One region of the Pseudoalteromonas sp. NGC95 genome, then DNA from elsewhere that is predicted to be linked to it. Evidence: predicted binding sites of a transcription regulator. Region 1 holds the regulator's gene; each other region holds the start of a gene.
What was found. The regulator sigma-54, encoded in region 1, starts transcription at its own class of promoters, with help from an activator protein. The targets are predictions, from matches to a motif close to GTTGGCACGNNNNTNGNNT.
Positions count from the first base shown of each region.

Region 2: the regulator sigma-54 is predicted to act here: its motif matches at 1,364-1,382, upstream of fliE (flagellar hook-basal body complex protein FliE).
Region 3: the regulator sigma-54 is predicted to act here: its motif matches at 1,895-1,913, upstream of I6E70_RS12745 (DUF1328 domain-containing protein).

Region 1 covers NZ_JADYWR010000001.1:204,500-207,785, reverse strand. The annotation lists gene rapZ (RNase adapter RapZ) at 1-476, opposite strand, end outside; gene ptsN (PTS IIA-like nitrogen regulatory protein PtsN) at 495-947, opposite strand; gene hpf (ribosome hibernation promoting factor) at 952-1,239, opposite strand; gene I6E70_RS00970 (RNA polymerase factor sigma-54) at 1,266-2,765, opposite strand; gene lptB (LPS export ABC transporter ATP-binding protein) at 2,835-3,286, opposite strand, start outside.
Region 2 covers NZ_JADYWR010000005.1:210,510-213,795, reverse strand. The annotation lists gene I6E70_RS06915 (sigma-54-dependent transcriptional regulator) at 1-1,265, shown strand, start outside; gene fliE (flagellar hook-basal body complex protein FliE) at 1,422-1,754, shown strand; gene fliF (flagellar basal-body MS-ring/collar protein FliF) at 1,775-3,286, shown strand, end outside.
Region 3 covers NZ_JADYWR010000012.1:133,274-136,559, forward strand. The annotation lists gene oadA (sodium-extruding oxaloacetate decarboxylase subunit alpha) at 1-1,179, opposite strand, end outside; gene I6E70_RS12740 (OadG family protein) at 1,191-1,433, opposite strand; gene I6E70_RS12745 (DUF1328 domain-containing protein) at 1,953-2,126, shown strand; gene I6E70_RS12750 (hypothetical protein) at 2,185-2,376, shown strand; gene I6E70_RS12755 (YcxB family protein) at 2,509-2,976, shown strand; gene csrA (carbon storage regulator CsrA) at 3,027-3,218, opposite strand.

The DNA of each region.
Region 1 (3,286 bases):
TGTTTATCTTTTTTACCTAAAATCTTTTCACGAATAGATTCAGCGAGTTGATGAACACTCAAATCAGTCGTGTCTATCATAAAGTCGGCGCGGGTGATTAATACATCAAGTAATTCTTTTTCTTTTTTGATGGCTAAATCAAGAGGCAACGAGTCAATTGATAGTGGGTGTAATCTACGAGTTTCAGAAAAACGTTTGATCAATGTTTGATCGTCGCTATCTAAATAAAATAACGTAGGTTTTGCAAAGCCAGGCAAGTATTCAAGAATATCGTTAAATTCATCTTGTTGTTTAGGGATGTTCCGCACATCAATGCTAACAGCAATTTTATCGTAGCTATCAGACACACTGCGAACTAATGAAGGAAGCAAGTTAACTGGAATATTATCTACGCAATAATAACCTAAATCTTCTACAACGCGTAAAGCAACCGACTTTCCAGAACCAGAACGGCCGCTTATGATAATTAACTCCATTTAACACCCTTTATAAAACTATGATTGATTGACAATAACTTGGTAAAGCTCAGCATCTGATTTTGCACTGCGTAACTGTTTACAAAAATCTTTGTTGTTTAGTTTATCAGCAATGGTTGCTAGAGTCTTTAAGTGCTGCTGGTTATCGCCATCTGGTACGATGAGTGCGACGAAAATATCAACAGGGCGATTATCGATTGCATCAAAATTTATTGGAGTTTCGCTAACGAGCACTAAAGCCAAAGGCTCTTCTGCACCGCTCATTCTTCCATGAGGAATGGCAATGCCACGCCCTATACCTGTACTACCCAATTTTTCTCTGCTCATTAAAGCATTAAGAATATCTTGTTGCGGTAAATACGGAAGTTTGTCGTGAGCAAGTTCGCTAATGAACTCTAAAATTCTTTTTTTGCTATTAAAAAGGACCGCAGCTTTGCTGCAGTCCTGGCATATAAGTGAGCTTAATTTCATCATATTAGTGTCGAGCAAGCTTCTCTTTGTGTTTAATTACTTGTCGATCGAGCTTGTCGATCAACGAGTCAATGGCGGCATACATATCTTGATGTTCTGTAGAGGCAAATAGCTCAGCACCGCTTACGTGTATGGTGGCTTCTGCTTTTTGATTTAATTTTTCTACATCGAGAATGACATGAACATTATTAATATGATCAGAGTGTCTTTCTAGCTTCGCAAATTTGGTATTAATATAGTCTCTTAGTGAATCGGTTAATTCTACGTGACGACCAGTTAAGTTTAGTTGCATAAGCATTACCCTCTTTTTTTTGCGTCTTAAATCAAACTTTTACGCTGATTTGACGGTGGAATAGCCAGAGATTCGCGGTATTTTGCGATTGTACGTCTCGCTACTTTAATTCCTTGCTCAGCCAATATATCCGCTATTTTGCTATCACTCAATGGTTTTGCTGAGTTTTCTGCTGCGATTAATTTTCGGATAAGCGCACGGATTGCTGTAGATGAACATTCACCCCCGTTTTCGGTGCTTACATGGCTTGAGAAAAAGTATTTAAGCTCAAATATACCACGGGGTGTGTGCATATACTTTTGGGTTGTTACGCGCGAAATTGTTGATTCGTGCATTTCTACCATTTCAGCAACATCATTTAAAACCATTGGTTTCATGGCTTCAGGACCGTGTTCAAAAAAGCCTTGTTGTTGCTTAACAATACAATTTGTTACTTTTAATAGCGTGTCGTTTCTACTTTCTAAGCTTTTAATAAACCATTTAGCTTCTTGTAAATGCGAGCGAATAAACTGGCTGTCACCACTGGATTTTACAGTGCGAGACATTGCCGCGTATTGGCTATTAACACGAATTTTAGGCATGCTATCTGGGTTTAACTCAACAACCCAGCGGCCTTTAATTTTTTTAACTGACACATCAGGAATAACATACTCAGATTCTTCTCTTACAATAGTATCTGCAGGTTTAGGGCTAAGAGTATGTATTAATGTCATTACTTCTTTAAGCTCTTCTTCTTTGAGCTTAGTTTTCTTCATTAATGTACGATAGTCACGAGCAGCTAATAAATCAATATGCTCGGTTAAAATCATTTTTGTTTCATTAATGTAAGGTGTTTCTTTATCAAACTGGTTAAGCTGAATACACAAACACTCTTGTAAACTACGTGCAGCAATACCAACAGGATCAAACAGTTGGATGCGTTTTAATACAGCTTCAATTTCATCAAGTTCGACTTCGTTATCATCTTCGTTTTCTTGATTAAAGCTTTCTAAAATCTCTTCGCAGCTTAGTGTTAAAATACCTGAATCATCGACGGCTTCTACAATAGCAATAGCAATAGCTTCGTCTGTAGGGCTAAATGGCGTTAGTTGTAACTGCCACATTAAATACTCATGGAGCGTTTCAGTAGAGGCGCCTTGGTATATTGATTCGTCTTCAGGCATCGGACCCGATGATGCTGCTGGGGCGGCACTCATGTACTCATCCCAACTAACATCCATAGCCATGTCGTCACTTAGCGTGTCTTTTGCAAGTGCTTCACCACTATCTTGTTCGTATTCGCTTGGAGCATCATCGGCAGATGCGCTAACAGTTATGTCATCTGTATCTGCTTTTTGCTCGTTTTTACCTGCAGCGTCTTCTGAATAGTCTGCTTCTTCAACCTCTAATAGCGGGTTGCTGTCGAGAGCTTCTTGTATTTCTTGCTGGAGATCCAATGTACTGAGTTGCAACAAACGAATAGCTTGTTGCAGCTGTGGAGTCATTGTAAGTTGCTGGCCCATGCGCAGCTGTAGTGATTGCCTCATGTATCTCTAACAATCCTTTTATGTTGTTATAATTAATACTAGCAGATGCTTAAAGACATGGCGTAAATGTTACAGCCTAAATTGCTCGCCTAAGTAAACATCGCGTACTGTTTTATCATTTAATACGTGTTCTGGAGTACCTGATGCAATCAGCTCCCCATGAGAAACAATGTAGGCTTTTTCACAAACATCAAGGGTTTCTCTTACGTTATGATCGGTAATTAATACACCAATCCCACGATTTTTAAGATGTTCTATTATTTTCTTTATGTCTAATACCGAAATAGGGTCAACACCTGCAAATGGTTCATCCAGTAATATAAATTTAGGATCTGCTGCCAGCGCACGTGCTATTTCAACACGACGACGTTCGCCTCCTGACAATGCCATACCTTGGCTATCACGAATGTGTTGTATGCTAAATTCATCTAATAATTTATCGAGAGTGTCTTCTCTAGCTTGTTTATTTAACTCTTTGCGCGTTTCTAAAATGGCCATTAAGTTTTGATAAACAGTCAGCT
Region 2 (3,286 bases), on a different contig from region 1:
TTAAATTAAACCACCCTGATTTACCTGTATTGATGATGACGGCGTATGCCACAATTGACGATGCGGTAGAAGCCATGCGTCTAGGTGCAATTGACTACATGGCTAAACCATTTGCACCTGAAGTGCTGTTAAATATGGTGAGCCGTTATTTGCCTGAAAAAGCAAAAGAAACCGACGGACCTATCGTTGCCGACCCAACTAGTATTCAATTATTGGAGCTTGCGAGTAAAGTAGCACGCTCTGATGCAAGTGTGATGGTACTTGGCCCAAGTGGTTCGGGTAAGGAAGTACTTGCTCGTTATATTCATGATAAGTCGAGCCGATGTAATGAGCCATTTGTGGCGATTAACTGCGCGGCGATTCCCGAAAATATGCTCGAAGCCACGTTATTTGGTTACGAAAAAGGAGCTTTTACGGGCGCGATTCAAGCATGTCCGGGTAAGTTTGAGCAAGCACAGGGCGGCACTATTTTACTTGATGAAATTACTGAGATGGACTTAGGGCTACAAGCTAAGCTGTTACGCGTACTGCAAGAGCGTGAAGTTGAGCGTTTAGGGGGTCGTAAAACAATTCAGCTCGATGTACGTATTTTGGCAACCAGTAATCGTGATTTAAAAGAAGCCGTGTCTGAAAATCAGTTTAGAGAGGATTTATATTACAGGCTTAATGTTTTTCCACTAATGTGGCGTCCATTGTGCCAACGCCCTGGCGATATTATTGTATTGGCTAAGCATTTAATTGAGCGCCATATAAGTAAAAGCAAAGAGCCTATGGCGTATTTAGATAAAGCTGCCGAGCAAAAGTTACTGGCTCACGCGTGGCCTGGTAATGTGCGCGAGCTTGATAACGTTATACAGCGTGCACTTATACTGCGAAGTGGCGATACAATAAACGAGCATGCTATTTTTATCGAAAACTTAGTATCTAATAACTTTGTTATGGAGCCATCATTGGCACCAGCGCAAACAGTATCGCCAACAGAATTAGCTCACGCAGATAAAGGCGTTGATAAAAGCACGCTAAGCTCTGCATATTATGATGAAAAATCGCATGCCGAGGATGAGCCCAAACAAGGTTTACTTGCGGCGGATACCGGTAGCTATAAAGATGAGCTTAAAGACAAAGAGCATCGCATTATTTTAGAAACCCTTGCACGTTGCCAAGGCAAGCGTAAAGACGTTGCCGAAACGTTGGGAATAAGCCCACGAACTTTACGTTATAAACTAGCGCAAATGCGCGATTTAGGTATTTCACTTCCTGCATAACCTCCTATAAACCCTAAGTTTGCGCTACGAACTTAGGGTTGTCAAAACTCTGACTAACACAAATTAAAGTTAACCTATTGTATTTTAATGATTAATTATTTGGCATGCTTTGTGCTTTATTACTTGTAAGAGTTCACTGCGTGTCAGAGATAAATTATGAAAATTCAAAACAGTGCTGTATTTCAAGAAATGCAATCAATGGCTTTAGAAGCCGGCCGTAATAATCAAATAAATAAATTGCCGACTCAAGTTCAACCTACTTCTACTTCCCAGTTTGGCGACATGCTAAGTGATGCACTAAATTCAGTGCATGGATTACAACAAGATGCCGCTCAAAAAGTAACAGCAGTTGAGATGGGGGATCGAAGTGTATCGCTTGCTGAAGCGATGATTGCTTCTCAAAAATCGTCAGTTGCTTTTGAGGCTACAGTACAGGTTCGTAATAAACTTGTTGAAGCTTATAAAGAAATCATGAACATGCCTGTTTAATTAGGTAGTGGAGAATTATTGTGGCGCAATCTAACCAATCTACAGACCTAGCACTTGCTGGTGGCGGTATTGACCAAAGTGGTGGTGATGATCAACAAGAACAAAAGTCAGGCTACTTAAGTGCTTTAAATGGTGTTGATGTATTGCGCCAAGTAACATTGGTTATAGCATTGGCTATTTGTTTAGCTATCGCGATTTTCATTATTATTTGGGCTCGTCAGCCAGATATGCGCCCGTTAGGCAAAATGCAAACTGAAGAGCTGATTCAAACGCTCGACTTTTTAGATGCGCAACAAATTGAATATCAACTAGATGGCAATGTTGTATCGGTTGATGAAAGCGAATACCAAAACATTAAATTGTTAATGACCCGCGAAGGGTTAGAGCAAGGCCCTGCATCTGGCTCTGATATAATTATGCAAGATATGGGCTTTGGTGTAAGCCAACGCTTAGAGCGCGAACGCCTAAAACATGGCCGCGAGCAACAACTTGCCCGCACCATTGAAGAGCTTAATAATATTACTCGTGCTAAAGTATTGTTAGCCATTCCTAAAGAAAACGTATTTGCCCGCAGAGAGAAAAAACCATCAGCTACAGTTGTATTAACGCTTAAGCGTGGTCGCTCACTTGACCGTGAAGAAGTAGATTCTGTTGTTGATATGATTGCTTCTGCAGTACAGGGTTTAGAGCCTATGCGAGTTACTGTTACCGATCAAAATGGTCGATTACTAAATTCAGGTTCGCAAAGCTCATTAGCAGCACGCTCTCGTAAAGAATACGATTTAGAACGTAAGCGCGAACAAGAGTACCTTGAAAAAATAGACAGTATTTTAATACCGGTTGTTGGGCTTGCAAACTATACAGCTCAAGTTGATTTGAGTATGGACTTTAGCTCGATTGAGGAAACTCAAAAGCGTTATAACCCAGACCTACCAGCGGTAAGAAGTGAAACCACATTTGAAGAAAATAATATTGGCGGCCTAGCTGTTGGTATTCCAGGTGCGCTTACAAATCAGCCACCGTTAAACTCGAACATTCCTGAGGTTGCAGGGCAAGGTGGTGCAGGCACAGCTACGTCACCAACACGCAGCCACAAAGAAGCCACGCGTAATTATGAACTCGACACTACAATTTCTCATAAGCGCCAGCAAAGTGGTGTAATACGTAGAATAAGCGTATCAGTTGCTGTTGACTACATCGCTAAAGTGGGAGAAAACGGTGAAACAACCATGACTCCACGCTCGGTAGAGGCATTGTCAAATATTCGTCGCTTACTACAAGGTGGTGTAGGTTTTGATATGCAACGTGGTGATGCACTTGAAGTCGTGACAGTGCCGTTTGTACGTGAAGAAACAAATTTAGCAATAGAAGTGCCACTGTGGGAACAAGACTGGTTTATGAAAATAGCCCGCCTTGTATTAGGCGCCTTAGTTATCATTGTATTGATAATGGCAGTAGTAAAACCAATGCTTAAACGCTTAATTTACCCAGACGATACACTAGAAGAATACGACGAAGATGCATTAAGTTCA
Region 3 (3,286 bases), on a different contig from region 1:
CTCTGCTCCATCAAGCACACGCTCTTGTAGCTCTTTATTCATTGGTGCTGGTGTTAAACCATATTCACCTTTTAATACGCCAGCAGTTTCTTTAGTAATTGTTTTGTAGCGCTCGCCCGTAAGTACATTAAGTACAGCTTGAGTGCCTACAATTTGCGACGTGGGTGTTACTAAAGGTAAAAAACCAAGATCTTCACGTACGCGTGGGATCTCAAGCAAAACTTCATTAAGCTTATCTGCCGCGCCTTGCTCTTTAAGTTGGTTTTCCATGTTTGTAAGCATGCCACCAGGTACTTGAGCTAGTAAAATACGACCATCAACCCCTTTTAAGCTACCTTCAAATGCCGCATATTTTTTACGTACATCTCTAAAGTAAGCAGCAATTTCTTCTAGGTGGTTTAAATCAAGGTCGGTATCGCGCTCAGTTCCTTCAACTATCGATACAATAGTTTCAGTTGCGGTGTGTCCGTAAGTCATACTCATTGATGAAATAGCGGTATCAAGCATATCAATGCCTGCATCAATCGCTTTTTGATAAGTCGCAGTACTTAAACCTGTTGTAGCGTGGCACTGCATAGCAATAGGAACCGATACGGTTTCTTTAAGTGCTTTAATTAATTTTTCAGCATCGTACGGCTTTAATAAACCCGCCATGTCTTTAATACAAATTGAGTGACAGCCTAAATCTTCTAATTGCTTAGCAAGAGTCAGCCACATATCAAGCGTATGAACAGGACTTACTGTGTACGAAATAGTACCTTGAGCATGTGCGCCTACTTTTATAGCCGCTTTAATCGCTGTTTCTAGGTTACGTACATCGTTCATTGCATCGAAAATACGAAATACGTCAACGCCATTTTTATGTGCGCGTTCTACAAACTTTTCAACTACGTCATCAGCGTAATGGCGGTAGCCTAATAGGTTTTGACCGCGTAATAGCATTTGCTGTTTAGTATTAGGCATCGCTTTTTTAAGCGCACGAATACGCTCCCAAGGATCTTCGCCTAAATAACGAATACACGAATCAAATGTAGCACCGCCCCACGATTCAATAGACCAATAACCTGCATCATCTAGCTTGCTAGCAATAGGTAGCATATCGTCTAGGCGCATACGTGTTGCGAGCAATGATTGGTGCGCATCGCGTAATACCAATTCTGTTAATTTTAATTTAGCCATGTGTGTGCCCCTTATTTATTATTTGATTTGTACTGAGCAATGGCAGCACTAATAGCAGCGATGTGCTCATTAGGCACACCTTGAGATTTAAAAGACGGTGATTTAGCTGGTGATGCCTCTGGTTCGCTATAGCGCGTCACCAAATTAGACATAAGCGTTACTGCACCAATTAATATCGACAGAAATACAAACACCCCAACCATACCAGTTAGCATTAAGCTACCAGCCGTTGTGAGTAGAGCACCTATATCCATTTTTCTCCCCCTTGAAACCCATATCGAAAATAAAAAATCGATTTAACTAAATATTTATTCACTGGATAATAACAAAACTAGTCGCTTTGTCTACATCTTGTAAATTGGTAAAACCAATTAAACTATAAACAACATAACACTCAACAAATTTACATGCCATAACCCAGCAATCATGCGCCCTACAATACATACAGAAAATAACGACTATAGCTAATAGTTATATGGAAGTTGTTAATTAACTATTCAACTTAATAAAAATAACCGCCAAATTTTATAATAAGTACAAAAACACACATCAATTGTTAATTGGTCTTACCAAAAACATTATTTTTAGTGAATATTTACCGGTAACTTGTAACAGTGTGAATAACTTACATAACAAAGCGTAAAAATTACTAACTAACTAATAACTAAAAACACAGTTAAAAACCATAACCATCTGATATAAAACAAAAATAAACTTTGGCATATAACTGGCATTAGTTATTGTGAGCAAATTTGATAACCAAGGAGAAAACAATGTTACGCTGGACAATTACATTTTTAGTTATTGCTTTAATCGCTGCAGTGTTAGGTTTTGGTGGCATCGCAGGTGCCGCAGCTGGTATAGCAAAAATTATATTTTTTATATTTTTAGTACTTTTAGTGATCTCATTAGTTTCAGGTGCACTACGTGGTAAATCACCCAGGTAGATAAAGCATTCAACTAACAAACACTAAAATTTAATTAATACTTACAAGGAATTACATTATGAATTCAACAACTGTAAAAGCAGCACTAATCGGTCTATTCGCAAGTTTCTTCATCATGGGTTGTGAAGACAATCATGCAGAAGACGCAGGCGAACGTATTGACGAAGCAGTAACTGACGTGCAAAACAAAGTAGAAGATGCATGTGAAAATGTTAAAGAAGGCGTAAACGCTGAAGAAACTAACTGTTAATTCTTCTTGTAACGCTAAAAAACGGCCTTAGGGCCGTTTTTTTGTGCCTGTAATAAAATCACTGACTATAAAGCTGCTCATTTAGCGGTTAGCTTGTTAAAATAAAAAAAACGATATTTAAAGCAAGGCAATATGGCATTTACAACAACCTACACACTAGATAAACCTTACTTTTACGAGTGCTTTGACGAGTCACTCCCCTACAGTAAGCGCGCCAAACCTAAGTACTTTTTACTTGTACTCCTCGTTGCGCTTGGTTTATTTGGCATTTATGTTTTAAACGATCATTACTTAGGATCGTTTATGATCATGCTAGGTGTACTAGAGTGCGTCGCTTTTTACTATCGCAGACCTTGGTGGGTAACCAGACAAATGCTCAGCAGAGCGTCAGGCTCTGAGGTAACACTTACCTTTGATGAAGAAGGCATTAAATCGGCTAATCATTACAAAAGCTTTCAGCTAACTTGGCAAGACATAAGCCAAGTAATAGATACTCAGCAAGGTATTATTATTAAAAATAAAAGCGGAATGCAGTACATTTCAAAACAAATACTAACCCCAGAAACACTCGCTTTTATAAACAAAAAAGCCACTCAGTGAGTGGCTTTTTGACTAGTTGAGTTAATTACTCAACTACGTATACGTGTTGATTAAGCATTGCCCGGATTAGGGTTCGACTTTTCAGCTTGTATGCGCATGTAAATCTCTTCACGATGCACTGATACGTCTTTTGGTGCATTAACACCGATTCGAACTTGATTTCCTTTAACACCTAGAACAGTAACTGTTACTTCGTCACCAATCATTAGGGTTTCACCTACTCTACGAGTTAGTATTAGCATTCTCTTGCTCCCATGTTCCAATAAAAATTATAAGATTCCGCTTAAACATACTAATGAAAATTAGACTG